3 regions of the Brevibacillus sp. RS1.1 genome follow, and region 1 is predicted to be linked to each of the others. Evidence: riboswitches for the same ligand, from Rfam matches in the RefSeq annotation. Region 1 holds a riboswitch; each other region holds the start of a gene.

Region 1 (4,223 bases):
AAAAAATCAGTACCTCATCCAAATCGCTGCTGAGTGAGTGCATTCTAGGGACGATCTTTGCTTCCTCCGAGCCGATGAACCTCTTGGTCGGAAAGTATACAGCGAATTCCTTGACGCGAGTGATGCCAGAAGCTTTTGCCATCCGCATGCAAGGCGCGGTATCACTCCATCTGGCCTATGTGGCGTGCGGACGACTCGACGGTTACTGGGAATACGGTGAAGGGGTGTATGATTGGCTGGCTGGTGCCCTTCTGGTCCAGGAAGCCGGAGGCAAAATTACGGATACACAGGGGAATGATTTTTGCTGGAAAAGCACAGGCATCGTAGCAGCGGGCTCGACCATCTACCCTCAGCTGATCCAATTGACCCCAGCTTCATAACGAACAGATAAAAAGGGTGAGCCTATGCGCATCACCCTTTCTCCTTTTTCCGCTCACGAAAACGGCGCACCTTCATCAGGTTTCCGCACATTTTGTCATCGCACCAGCGGCGCACCCGGTTGCGGCTTTCATCATAAAACACCCAGCGGCAATCCTCGTTGTCACATATTTTGATTCGCTCCAGATGCTGCGGGGCAAGCAGCTCCGCGAAAGAAGCCGCAATTTGTGCCATGACGAGGGGCCATCCCTCTGCTTGACTGGATTGCTTTTGCCTGTAGCCGCCCTCCTCATCCACATACAACACCTGTATATGAAAAGGGGCGAGAGCCAACACTTTGTTCAATTCCGCAAGGTCCTCCTCTTGGAATCGGTCTCCACGGACAACGGCTTCCAGCATACGTCTCAAACGCTCCCGTAATTGCAAAAGAGACGCGGCATACGCCTCATTCATCGGCAGCGGAGCGGTTAGGTTGTATGTTTGCAAAAAGGATGACAGCCATTCCTGGTTCTCTAGGCGATTTTCCCAACGACCAGAACCGCGCCAATCCCGCCAATCACTATTTAAAAAATCGATACAAAGCCAGTCCATGTCATCCACTCTCCTGACGAAACCCTTCATTTTTCTCTCTTGTATGACCATACAGGATATGGTAATCTTTATTCGTAACCACCGTAACTAGATTAACCAGTTACAACTTCATTTCTTATTGCTATTATAGCGTTTCATCAATCTGTTTCACAGACGAGGAGGAAGCGTATGAATCGGAAGGAATTGCTTTTGCACGGATGGGAATGTGCGTATGACAAGGAAGACTGGTATCCACCCCTAAAAGAAGCGCTTTCCGGGATATCAGCAGCGGAGGCTAGCTGGCGCCCTGTGGGAGAAGCAGCCAACACCATCTGGGAAAACGTCAGCCACCTTCTTTATTACAAAGAACGCCTCTTGCATCGTCTTTTGGGCACCGAATTCCCTGGCTCCGCGGAGACGAACGATGATACCTTCACCCCATCCGGTGGTCCCGCTGACGAAGACGCTTGGCAAGCTACCCTCTTGAAAATGGAAAGCGTCCACCGCCACATTCATGAACAGCTTTCCTTGCTGACGGATGAAGAGTTAAACCAGATGGCTACCTATACACCCATTTACCAAAACGTAATGAGTCTTGTCTTGCATGATGCGTTTCATACGGGACAAGTCGTCCAAGTTCGCAAGCTGCAAGGCTCCTGGCCCGCCAGACGCTCATTTGAATAACAAAATTTCACATTGATTAATCCCGAACAATCCTTTATAGTTGTTAAATCACATAATTTCATACATGTTATCCTCATCTTTCACGGTGGGGATAGAGGTCGCGGCTTTTATATCATCCTGTACGAGATTCAGAGAAAATCAATGACTCCAGGTAAGGAAAATCCGCCGAAGCTCATATCGCGTCTCTGTGCGATTGGGTTGGGGCTGTACTCGAAAGGGGCAGAACTGTCACGTTTGCATGCCAAGCAAACGTGGTGAGCTATCTTCAGTGAAGGCTTGGTGGGGATTGGATGATACCGCCCTATGCCATTTTTTTTGGCTATGGCGGTTTTTTAATTTCCGACCTTCCTTCTCAAAAATCAAGAAAGGTCGTGCAAGCAGCTTATGTCACAAAATCAATTGCAACGTGGTTTGAAAGCCCGACACCTGACGATGATCGCCATCGGCGGCTCGATTGGGACGGGATTGTTTCTCGCGAGTGGAGGCTCGATTCATTCCGCCGGACCAGGTGGAGCTTTAGTCGCCTATCTCGCTATTAGTATCATGGTTTACTTTTTAATGACCAGCTTGGGGGAAATGGCAGCCTTTATGCCTGTTTCCGGTTCGTTTTCGACGTATGCCACACGGTTCGTCGATCCATCTCTCGGCTTTGCTCTCGGTTGGAACTACTGGTACAACTGGGCGATTACCATTGCCGTCGAGCTGTCAGCTTCTGCACTCATTATGAAATATTGGTTCCCGGATACCCCAGCGATAGTGTGGAGCGCTTTGTTCCTCGGATTGCTGTTTGCCTTGAATCTCCTGTCTGTGAAAGCCTATGGAGAATCTGAATATTGGTTCGCCTTGATTAAAGTAGTAACGGTTATCATCTTTATTATTGTCGGTGTGTTGATGATTTTTGGCATTATGGGTGGTCAAGCAGTTGGCTTCCAAAACTTCACCAAAGGCGACGCGCCATTCAATGGCGGCTTCATGGCCCTGCTCGGTGTCTTTATGATTGCCGGATTCTCTTTCCAAGGAACAGAGCTGGTTGGTGTAGCAGCTGGGGAAAGCGAAGACCCTGCCCGCAATATTCCGAAGGCCATCCGTCAAATTTTTTGGCGCATCCTGCTCTTCTACATCCTCGCTATTTTGATCATTGGGTTGCTGGTTCCATACGATAATCCAAATCTGATCAGTGGCGACCTTACGGATATTGCGATCAGTCCGTTTACGATAGTATTTGAAAATGCCGGTTTTGCTTTTGCAGCATCCGTCATGAACGCGGTTATTCTCACGTCTGTATTGTCTGCTGGTAACTCTGGCATGTACGCATCTACACGCATGCTGTGGAACTTGGCGAAAGAAGGAAAAGCACCAAAATGGTTCGCAAAAGTAACAAGTAACGGTGTACCAATCAATGCATTGATCTTGACTGCGCTCATCGGCGCCCTTGCTTTTCTGTCCTCTCTGTTTGGGGATGGCGAAGTGTACGTATGGCTTTTGAATGCGTCCGGTATGTCAGGCTTCATCGCTTGGCTGGGAATTGCCATTAGTCACTACCGCTTCCGCAAAGCGTTTATCGCTCAGGGCCGAGACTTAAGCGAATTGCCTTATCGGGCAAAGTGGTTCCCGTTTGGACCGATTTTTGCCTTCATCATTTGCTGTATCGTTATTTTTGGGCAAAACTACTCCGCATTCATCGGGGGAACGGTTGACTGGTATGGCGTCCTGGTCTCTTACATTGGCCTGCCACTCTTCTTACTCATTTGGCTCGCTTATAAAATCAGCCAGAAGACCAAGGTCGTCCCTCTTGAACAAGTTGACTTCAGCATGGATGAATACACGAAATAATCGAAGAAAAATTTCGGATTCCCGTGATCTAAACGGGAGTCCTTTTTCATGTTTGCCAACCTATTAAAAACCGCCCCACAATAGCCGATAGTATAGAAAAGAAGCAATTGAGATCCGTTTCCTTCCGTTCTCACAACTCATACTAGTCATCTGATAAAAGGTAAACATGATCTCCTGCCTTCACGACTGAACATGAATCCATGTGAGGAGAGTAGAACATGCAAATCCAATCGTATTCCCGCTACCTAACCCCCCAGCTCCCAACTAGCCAAACTGCACCTAAAATGGTGACGGGAACTAGTCTGGGATTGCCCAAGCCCGATACGGTAGACCTTCGTTCACACAAGGCACGCGAGCTACCTGCTGATGCCATCGAACATCACAGCGTCCAATTTTTCTTTAGCACTGAGATTAATGAGCGTTTGGATAAAATTTTCGCAGATAAGCCACCCGAGGCTCGCAAAGCCTTTGACCACATCCTGGAGCAAAACTTTTTCAACTCCCAATCCACCTACACCGATGAAGAAAGAGCTGCTTTGGTAGAAGTCGGTTTAACCCAAGGCAAATATTTGGCAGACCAATACATGGCTGATGAGAAAAATGCTGCTGAATTTTTGGATACCCTCCATCTGCTCGCAGGTGTTGCCAAAACACGAAAGGTTGACCCTGCAACTGGCAGTGTCAGCTACGTAGAGCTTCCGCAAAAACCACAAGGGGCGCCGAACGACTATGTTAATCCATCCAAGCTGATGGAGCGG
Region 2 (4,223 bases), 600 kb from region 1:
TGCCTTTTTTTCAAAAGAGCTCGGCCCTTTCTATTACAATCAAGGGGTGCAAGACAGCCGCAAGCTGCTGATGGAACGGATGAGTTCCTTAGAAGATGAACTGTATGTATTGGAAAAGCCAATCCACAAGAACAAATAGATGCTAGGCAGATATAGAGCAAAGAGGAGGGAGCAGCCATGAACAGCTCCTTAAAAGATAAACTGGCCGTCCTGCCAGATAAACCAGGCTGCTACCTGATGAAAAATGCGAACGGGGAAATCATTTACGTCGGAAAAGCCAAGGTGCTGAAAAACCGCGTCCGCTCGTATTTTACAGGCAGTCATAACGGGAAGACGCAGCTGTTGGTCAGTGAGATCGTGGACTTTGAGTACATTGTGGTATCCTCAGCGATTGAGGCGCTTATCCTCGAGTGTAACCTTATCAAGGAGCACGACCCGCGATACAATGTCATGCTTCGCGATGACAAGACGTATCCATACATCAAGATTACGAATGAGGCGCAGCCACGTCTGGAGATTACCCGTAAGGTATTAAAAGATAAAGCTAAGTATTTCGGGCCCTATCCGAATGCCGGAGATGCCTCCGAGGTGAAGAAGCTGCTGGATCGGCTCTATCCGTTGCGAAAATGTCGCAATATGCCCAAGCAGGTTTGTCTTTACTACCATTTGGGACAATGTCTTGCGCCCTGTGTGTACGAGGTATCGGCAGAGGAAAACCAGCGTTTGGTGGATCAAATCAGCCAGTTCCTCGATGGTGGCCATGAGGAAATGAAGCAAACCCTCACGGAAAAAATGCTGCAAGCCGCAGAAAACATGGAGTTCGAACGAGCCAAGGAATATCGTGATCAGATCAAGAGCATCGAAGCCGTAATGGAGAAGCAGAAGATCACGTTCACCGATACGATAGACCGCGACATTATCGGGTTTGCTGTGGAAAAAGGCTGGATGTGCATCCAGGTGTTTTATATGCGAAAAGGGAAGATGATCGAGCGTCAGACGACCTCCTTTCCATACTATGGAAGCGAAACCGAGGACTTCATGTCTTATGTGAGCCAGTTCTACTACGACAAGCAAAATGCGCTGCCAAAAGAAATACTGCTCCCGCAAGAGAGTGAACCAGAGCTTTTGAGTGAGTGGTTGGGCATCAAAGTCCATGCTCCGAAAAGAGGCAAAAAACATGAGCTCGTGAAGATGGCTACCGAGAACGCACGTATTGCTTTGCAGGAGAAGTTCGCGCTGATGTCCAAGGACGATGCTCGTACGGTCCAAGCAGTACACAATCTCGGTCACATTTTAGGGATTCCGGTTCCTCATCGAATTGAAGCGTTTGACAACTCCAACATTCAGGGAACAGAGCCAGTGTCTGCGATGATTGTGTTTACAGACGGTCGCCCTGACAAAAAGGAATACCGCAAATTCAAGATCAAAACCGTAGAGGGACCAGATGATTACGGCTCCATGCGCGAAGTCGTTCGCCGTCGTTACTCTCGTCTGCTGAAAGAAAACCAGCCAATGCCCGACCTGATTGTGATCGATGGTGGTAAAGGCCAAATCAGTGCAGCTATGGACGTGCTGGAAAACGAGCTAGGTCTCTATATTCCTGTCTGTGGTCTGGCGAAGGATGAGAAGCACCGCACTGCTCAGCTCATGTACGGAGATCCGCCAGAGCCTGTAAATCTTAGACGTGATAGCTATGAGTTTTATTTGTTGCAGCGTATCCAGGATGAAGTCCACCGTTTTGTTATTACGTTCCACAGACAATCCCGGACAAAAACGATGCTTTCCTCGCAGTTGGATGAGATCCCGGGTATTGGTGAAAAGCGGCGCAAGCTGTTGTTCTCTCATTTTGGCTCGTTGAAAAAAATGCGCGAGGCGACCGTTGAAGACTTCCGCCAATTGGGAATCGGCGACAAGCTGGCAAAAGAAATCATCGGGCATCTGCGTAAGCTGGACACATAGCCAGTGTGACTTTTGGAACAACCTTTAAAAAGGAATTGATCCATTTTTAGACTCATGATATAATCCGATTCAAACAGAATAGTTAGCCTCACTTCCATTATGGAGTGAGGTAGAGGCGCGAAAACCAAGAGTACCACCCTGAGATCGGGTATCTGTGAAGGGTCGGGAAAGGGGAATTCGCCGAAGTGTGGGGGGAAACCCGCTTTTCTCCATGCTGGGTCTGCGTTGAACAAATGCAGGACTGTCATCTGCACAATGACCAATTGTCAGATGGAGAGCTATCTCACGGTGTGTCAATGTGAGTTTTGATGGTGATAACTGTCAATCTTCGTTGTCCGCGTGTATTGGGAGGGAGGAACCGGTATGTCGAAACAGTAGGCAGCGGCAGGTCTTATTCCTTGTCGGTGCCTTTTTTGTAAAATAAAAATGCAAGACTTTTCCTTATAGAGAGAATAGTGAAAAACCATACGATACGAGATAAATACCAATATTGGATATGAGAAAAAGGGAGAGAAGCCGCATGGGGTTGATCGTGCAGAAATACGGAGGCACCTCTGTAGGTACCATTGAGCGAATTTTACGAGTTGCGGATCGAATTATCAGCTATAAAGAGGAAGGGCATGATGTGGTAGTTGTTGTTTCTGCAATGGGGAAATCTACTGACGTGTTGGTAGACATGGCCAAGCAGATTAGCGCATACCCATCTGAGCGTGAAATGGATATGCTGCTGACCACGGGGGAGCAGGTATCGATCGCGCTTTTGTCGATGGCCTTGCATACAAAAGGCTACGATGCCATTTCTCTTACGGGCTGGCAAGCTGGAATCACCACAGAGGCGATTCACGGAAGAGCACGGATCAAGCAGATTGATCCAGAACGGATTCAATCCGAGCTCAGTCGTGGTCGTGTGGTGATCGTGGCAGGATTCCAAGGGATCAGTGACGAAGGGGAAATTACGACGCTCGGCCGCGGTGGATCGGATACATCTGCGGTTACACTCGCAGCCAGTTTGAACGCTGAGAAATGCGAAATCTTTACGGACGTGTCCGGGGTGTATACAGCTGATCCGCGAATGGTTCCAGCTGCGAGCAAGCTGGATACGATCTCGTATGATGAGATGCTGGAGCTGGCGAACCTCGGTGCAGGGGTTCTTCATCCTAGGTCAGTTGAGGCTGCGAAAAAATACAAGGTAAGGCTGGTCGTCCGCTCTAGCTTTACTGCCGAAGATGGTACGTACGTTGAGGAGGTTGCCAACATGGAAACAGGAAGAGTAGTAAGTGGAGTTGCACACGATGAAGATGTAGCCAAAATCACGGTTGTCGGCATGCCTGCCAAGGTCGGGACGCTCTCCCGTCTGTTCAATACGCTGGCGGACAATCAGGTGAATGTCGATATTATTATCCAAAGCTCTTATGATGCTACTGTTACAAATATTTCCTTTACAGTTGCAGCGGATGATCTGAAAAAAGCACTGGATACGCTGGACAGAAACAAAGACGAGCTTGGCTTTGAAAAAGTCGATTTCGAGGAAAGCTTGACCAAAGTATCCATTGTCGGCTCTGGAATGATCAACAATCCAGGGGTAGCTGCCGAAATGTTCCGCGTTCTGGCAGAAAAAGAAATTTCTATTAAAATGGTATCAACTTCTGATATCAAGGTTTCTTGCGTCATTCCAGCAGCTTTGACAGAGCTGGCTGTTCGCAGTCTTCATTCGGCCTATGGTCTGGATGTTGAAGAAACCGCGGTTGTGCACGGAGTATAAAAAGATAAGATGCTCCCTCTCCCTTCTTATAGGTAGAGGGGGCATTTTGTTCATGACGCCACTTGTACAGAGATGCGTATGTCTAAAGGGCTTTCCATTTCGATTTTGCTGAACGCTTCTTTTTCTTTCCACTGCTCAATCATACCTGCGATGATCCCGGCTTCAAAGGAAAGACTGCAACCTAGTCTTTCTATAGACTGATAGCTAAAAATGGAATGATTGAGTGAATAGACGATCGTTTGCTCGTTCTCCTCGAGGACGTCTAGCTGACCTAATCCAAGCCGAATAAAAGGCATAATCGGGCCTGCTGCAGATTGAATGGGGATTTGGCGGCCCATATTTTTTCCTATCCAATAGAGAATATGGTTCTCACTATCGCCTAGCAGGGTGCTAGTAAGCGTTTCGCGTAGAAGATGATAGCCAAGATAGGGCATATTCATTCTCTCTGCATAGGGAATGGTCTCTGGCGGCAATAGTGCTGCAAGCTGATCCTTCTCTTTCA
Region 3 (4,223 bases), on a different contig from region 1:
AAGTGAAACATTTGAAGCTGGGGATCGTAAGAAATATAAAAGAATTCGTCTGCCACGCCACGCCAGAAGAGTTGCAGGACTATATCAAGTCCATCTTGCGCAACCAATGTCAGTGGAAGCGAGGAGAATCTGAGTGAGCAGGCAGGGAGGTTGTTGGGGTTGAAAGAGTCTAGGGAGACATTGGTTACGGCCTTACGCGAAGTGGAGGACTGGGAGAAGGATCAGAACGACTTGTGGTTCTGGGAAAAGCTTGGCAGACTTCCTTTTGTTCTCTTGGATCGGATTACGCCTGCATTTGTTCAGGAGAAGCTGGGAAAAGCCGTAGATGAAATGGCAGCCTTTCTCGAGACAGGTGGGACTTATTTGGTGCAGGATGAATCAATATACAAGCGGTTTGACAAACGGTTAGAGGGATCCGGTACTTCTGTAATTGGCAAGGAGGAGATTGCTGCTGTACCGCTTACAATCATGAATGATGTCGCAATGGAGCTGAAGGATTCACGTGCGAATTTTGCCACAGTGCAAGGTGCGACGACTGGCTTCGGGGGGATATTTACCCTCGCGATCGATATCCCGCTATTGATGGGGACATCCCTAAAAGTATTACAAGAGACGGCGCTTGCCTATGGCTATCGACCGGAAGAGAAGAGGGAGCGGCTGTTTGTCGTCAAATGCTTGCAATTTGCTTCATCAGACATCGTAGGGAAAAAAGCGATACTCGCTGAGCTCTCCCGCTTTGATGAACCAAGTGCGCAGAGAGAGGTAATGGCACAATTGCAGGGATGGCGTGAAGTCGTGGTTACGTACACAGAAAACTTCGGGTGGAAAAAGTTATTTCAAATGGTGCCTATTGCGGGTATTTTGTTCGGAGCGTATTTGAATCGCTCAACCGTAAAGGATGTCGCCGAAGCGGGGATGATGCTGTACCGCAAACGGCGCATCCTGGAGCGGCTGCGCGAGATTGAAAAGAGCAAGGAGATTACACAGACCACTCCTCAGCAGTAAGAGCGTAGATGAGATGGTCCTCCCATACACCGTTAATTTGCAAATAGCGTAACGATAGCCCTTCCTGGCGAAACCGGTTTTTCTCCAAGACACGAATGGAAGCTTGGTTGCGAGGCATGACAGCCGCTTGTACCCTGTGTAGCCCAACATCCGTTAGAGCAAAGCGAAGGGCAAGATTTACAGCTAGTGTTGTATAGCCTTTGCCATTGCAGGCCTGATCCATGAAGTAGCCAATCGTCGCATTTTGCCATGCGCCGCGTGCGACATTCGACAACGCTACACGTCCAATCATCTTTTCGGATTCCCGGGAGAATACACCAAAAGCATAGGCAGTACCACGTTCAAAATCATTCTGTGCTTGTGAAATCTGTTCTTGCTGTGCTGGAAGGGTCAGAAATGAAGCGGGGCGGATCGGTTCAAATGGTTGGAGAAATTCATGATTACGCAGCCGAAGCTCTAGGAGCTCGGCTGCGTCTTGTTGGTGGAGAGGTCGTAACAGAATCTCGTCTGTATGTAGTGACATGAGATCAATCCTCCTTAAAAAGTTGGATTGATAGTATAGCATGTGCCAGAGTATTTGGGAAACATCGATTAGCCGAGCAATTCAGCAAACGATACCCCGAATGCTTTGCAAGTTTCCACTTCTTTTGCTGTAGGAGAAAGCTCGATTTTCAAACCTTCCAGAGGAGTTTCTGCGCCACGCTCACTCGCCTTTTTCAGCAAAATATCAACAGCTGCACCGACATGCTCGTAAGCGGAATCGCAAGAGCCAAAAGCAACAACCTTTTTCCCACTAAGGTCAATATCGTCCATCTCCTCATAGAAATCCAGGCATTCATCTGGGAGTTCGCCATCGCCCCATGTGTAGGCACCAAGCAAGATTCCGTCGTAAGCCTCGAGTTCTTTTGCATTCGCGTCCATTACTTCTTTTATCTCCAGCTCAGCACCAGTTGAACGAATACCTTCTGCAATTGCTTCAGCAATTTCCTGTGTATTCCCTGTCATGCTCGCGTATACCATCAAAATGCTCATAAAACGTAAAACCTCCAATTAGATAATGAGTATCATTCTCACAAATAAAATTAATGAAAATGAGAATCGTTGTCAATAACTTTTTTCATCTTGCCACGTTTCATTGATTTTGGTAGAGTTAAATAAAATTAATATAATGTACACTAAATAGAGGTGCGCCGAAGAAGAGTAAGCCTTTTCGCAATCTGCCAGGGGGCAGGAGAAGGAAGAAAGGCTAAAGCGCCGAAGCTTATGCTATGCCCCTACGTAGCACAGGCTGGGGTGTTTCATGAAAAATGAACATCCTGTCACAAGGGACCTTACATCTTTTTGTGGAGCGCTATTTATGATTTGCTTACGTAGTATCAAAAGCAATGAGATAGCGAATGCACTCATTGCTTTTTTTGATTTACCATGCTGTTATTTTGAGGAGGATGTAACAATGAACATGATGGATGCTAACGAAATTATCGCGTTTATTCAAAAAAGCGAAAAGAAAACACCTGTGAAGGTATATGTGAAAGGGAACCTGGAGGGAATCGACTTTGGTGCGAGTTCCAAAGCCTTCATTACTGGTCCGACTGGTGTTGTTTTTGGTGAGTGGAAAGAGATTGAGCCAGTACTCGCTGCTAACGCAGACAAAATTGAAGATTATGTAGTAGAAAGCGATCGTCGCAACTCCGCTATTCCGTTGCTGGATACAAAAGGGATTCAAGCGCGTATTGAGCCAGGCGCTATTATCCGTGACCAAGTGACAATCGGTAACAATGCGGTCATCATGATGGGTGCTTCCATTAACATCGGTGCAGTGATCGGTGAAGGTACGATGATCGATATGAATGTTGTAGTAGGTGGACGTGGAACCATCGGGAAAAACTGCCACATCGGCGCTGGATCGGTTATCGCAGGCGTTATCGAGCCGCCGTCTGCACAGCCAGTTGTTGTCGAGGATGATGTTGTCATCGGAGCAAATGCTGTCATTCTGGAAGGTGTACGCGTAGGAAAAGGTGCTGTTGTTGCAGCAGGTGCTGTCGTCATTGAAGATGTACCTCCATACGTAGTAGTTGCGGGAACACCTGCACGTGTGATCAAGCAAATCGATGAAAAAACTCGTTCCAAGACAGAGATCAAGCAGGAGCTACGTCAGCTGTAAGGGAGAGAGTGCACATGGACTGGCGTTCGCTCGATGAACAATATATCGTCTCCTCTTATAAAAGAATTCCGATTGCCATAGAGAAAGGCGAAGGAAATTACTTGTACGATACGAACGGGAAGAGTTATCTCGACTTGTTTACTGGACTCGCGGTAAACGTTTTGGGGCATTCTCATCCGCGCATTGTACAGGCTCTGCGTGAGCAGGGAGAGCGCTTCTTGCATATTTCCAATGTATTTTTAAACAAGCCGGCTATCCGATTAGCGGAGCGTTTGGTTGCAAACAGCATCAGCGGTAAGGTGTTTTTCACCAACTCTGGTGCGGAGGCCACAGAGTCTGCGATCAAGCTGATTCATAAATGGACGAAAAACGAGGGAGCAGGTCGTGAAGGCATCGTTGTTTTACGCAACAGCTTTCACGGGCGAACACTTGGAGCAGTACGTCTGACGAGGCAGGCTCACGTCTATCAAGACTTTCCTCAGCCAGCTTTTCCTGTTTATGAACTGGATGTGGAGGACACGGCAGGATTGCGAGCGATTTGCCAGGAGGCAAGACCCGCTGCAGTCCTTATGGAGCCAGTCTTGGGTTCCGGCGGTGTCGTGCCACTAACAGAAGCGTTCTTGCGAGAGGTAGCTGCCATCTGTGAACAAGAAGGCATGCTCTTTGTCATGGACGAAATCCAGACAGGAATGGGCAGAACAGGAAAGCTGTTTGCTTATGAGCATGCAGGCGTAACGCCAGACCTTATCCTATTCGCCAAAGGCATAGGGGGAGGGCTTCCACTCGGCGGTGTCATCGCTGGTCCAAAGCTGATGAACCAGTTCAAACCGGGGGATCACGGAACGACATTTGCACCATCGCCATTGTCTGCTGCCCTGGGGAATGTCGTGTTGGACGAATTGCTTAATCCAGCCTTCATCGCTCATGTAGAAGAAGTGATTGCGTACCTGTGGTCGGGGTTGGAAGCGTTGCGAACGCGTCTTCCAGATCAACTGCAATCCCTTCGCGGAAAAGGCTTGATGGTTGGAATTCCGCTCTCTTCCACCCCAGAAGA

Evidence for each region. A riboswitch is a leader RNA that binds a small molecule or an ion and turns the genes downstream of it on or off. The one in region 1 is predicted to bind lysine.
Region 2: another riboswitch for lysine. It lies ahead of HP570_RS07505 (aspartate kinase); the one in region 1 lies ahead of HP570_RS10350 (amino acid permease).
Region 3: another riboswitch for lysine. It lies ahead of dapD (2,3,4,5-tetrahydropyridine-2,6-dicarboxylate N-acetyltransferase); the one in region 1 lies ahead of HP570_RS10350 (amino acid permease).

Annotation. Positions count from the first base shown of each region.
Region 1 covers NZ_JABSVA010000002.1:1,014,791-1,019,013, forward strand. The annotation lists gene HP570_RS10335 (inositol monophosphatase family protein) at 1-380, shown strand, start outside; gene HP570_RS10340 (CGNR zinc finger domain-containing protein) at 412-969, opposite strand; gene HP570_RS10345 (DinB family protein) at 1,138-1,632, shown strand; lysine riboswitch at 1,717-1,902, shown strand; gene HP570_RS10350 (amino acid permease) at 2,017-3,465, shown strand; gene HP570_RS10355 (hypothetical protein) at 3,684-4,223, shown strand, end outside.
Region 2 covers NZ_JABSVA010000002.1:413,900-418,122, reverse strand. The annotation lists gene HP570_RS07515 (DUF2164 domain-containing protein) at 1-139, shown strand, start outside; gene uvrC (excinuclease ABC subunit UvrC) at 178-1,959, shown strand; lysine riboswitch at 2,062-2,248, shown strand; gene HP570_RS07505 (aspartate kinase) at 2,480-3,721, shown strand; gene HP570_RS07500 (YslB family protein) at 3,772-4,223, opposite strand, start outside.
Region 3 covers NZ_JABSVA010000001.1:924,583-928,805, reverse strand. The annotation lists gene HP570_RS04315 (hypothetical protein) at 1-137, shown strand, start outside; gene HP570_RS04310 (EcsC family protein) at 151-1,005, shown strand; gene HP570_RS04305 (GNAT family N-acetyltransferase) at 980-1,528, opposite strand; gene HP570_RS04300 (flavodoxin) at 1,597-2,037, opposite strand; lysine riboswitch at 2,178-2,367, shown strand; gene dapD (2,3,4,5-tetrahydropyridine-2,6-dicarboxylate N-acetyltransferase) at 2,459-3,169, shown strand; gene HP570_RS04290 (aspartate aminotransferase family protein) at 3,184-4,223, shown strand, end outside.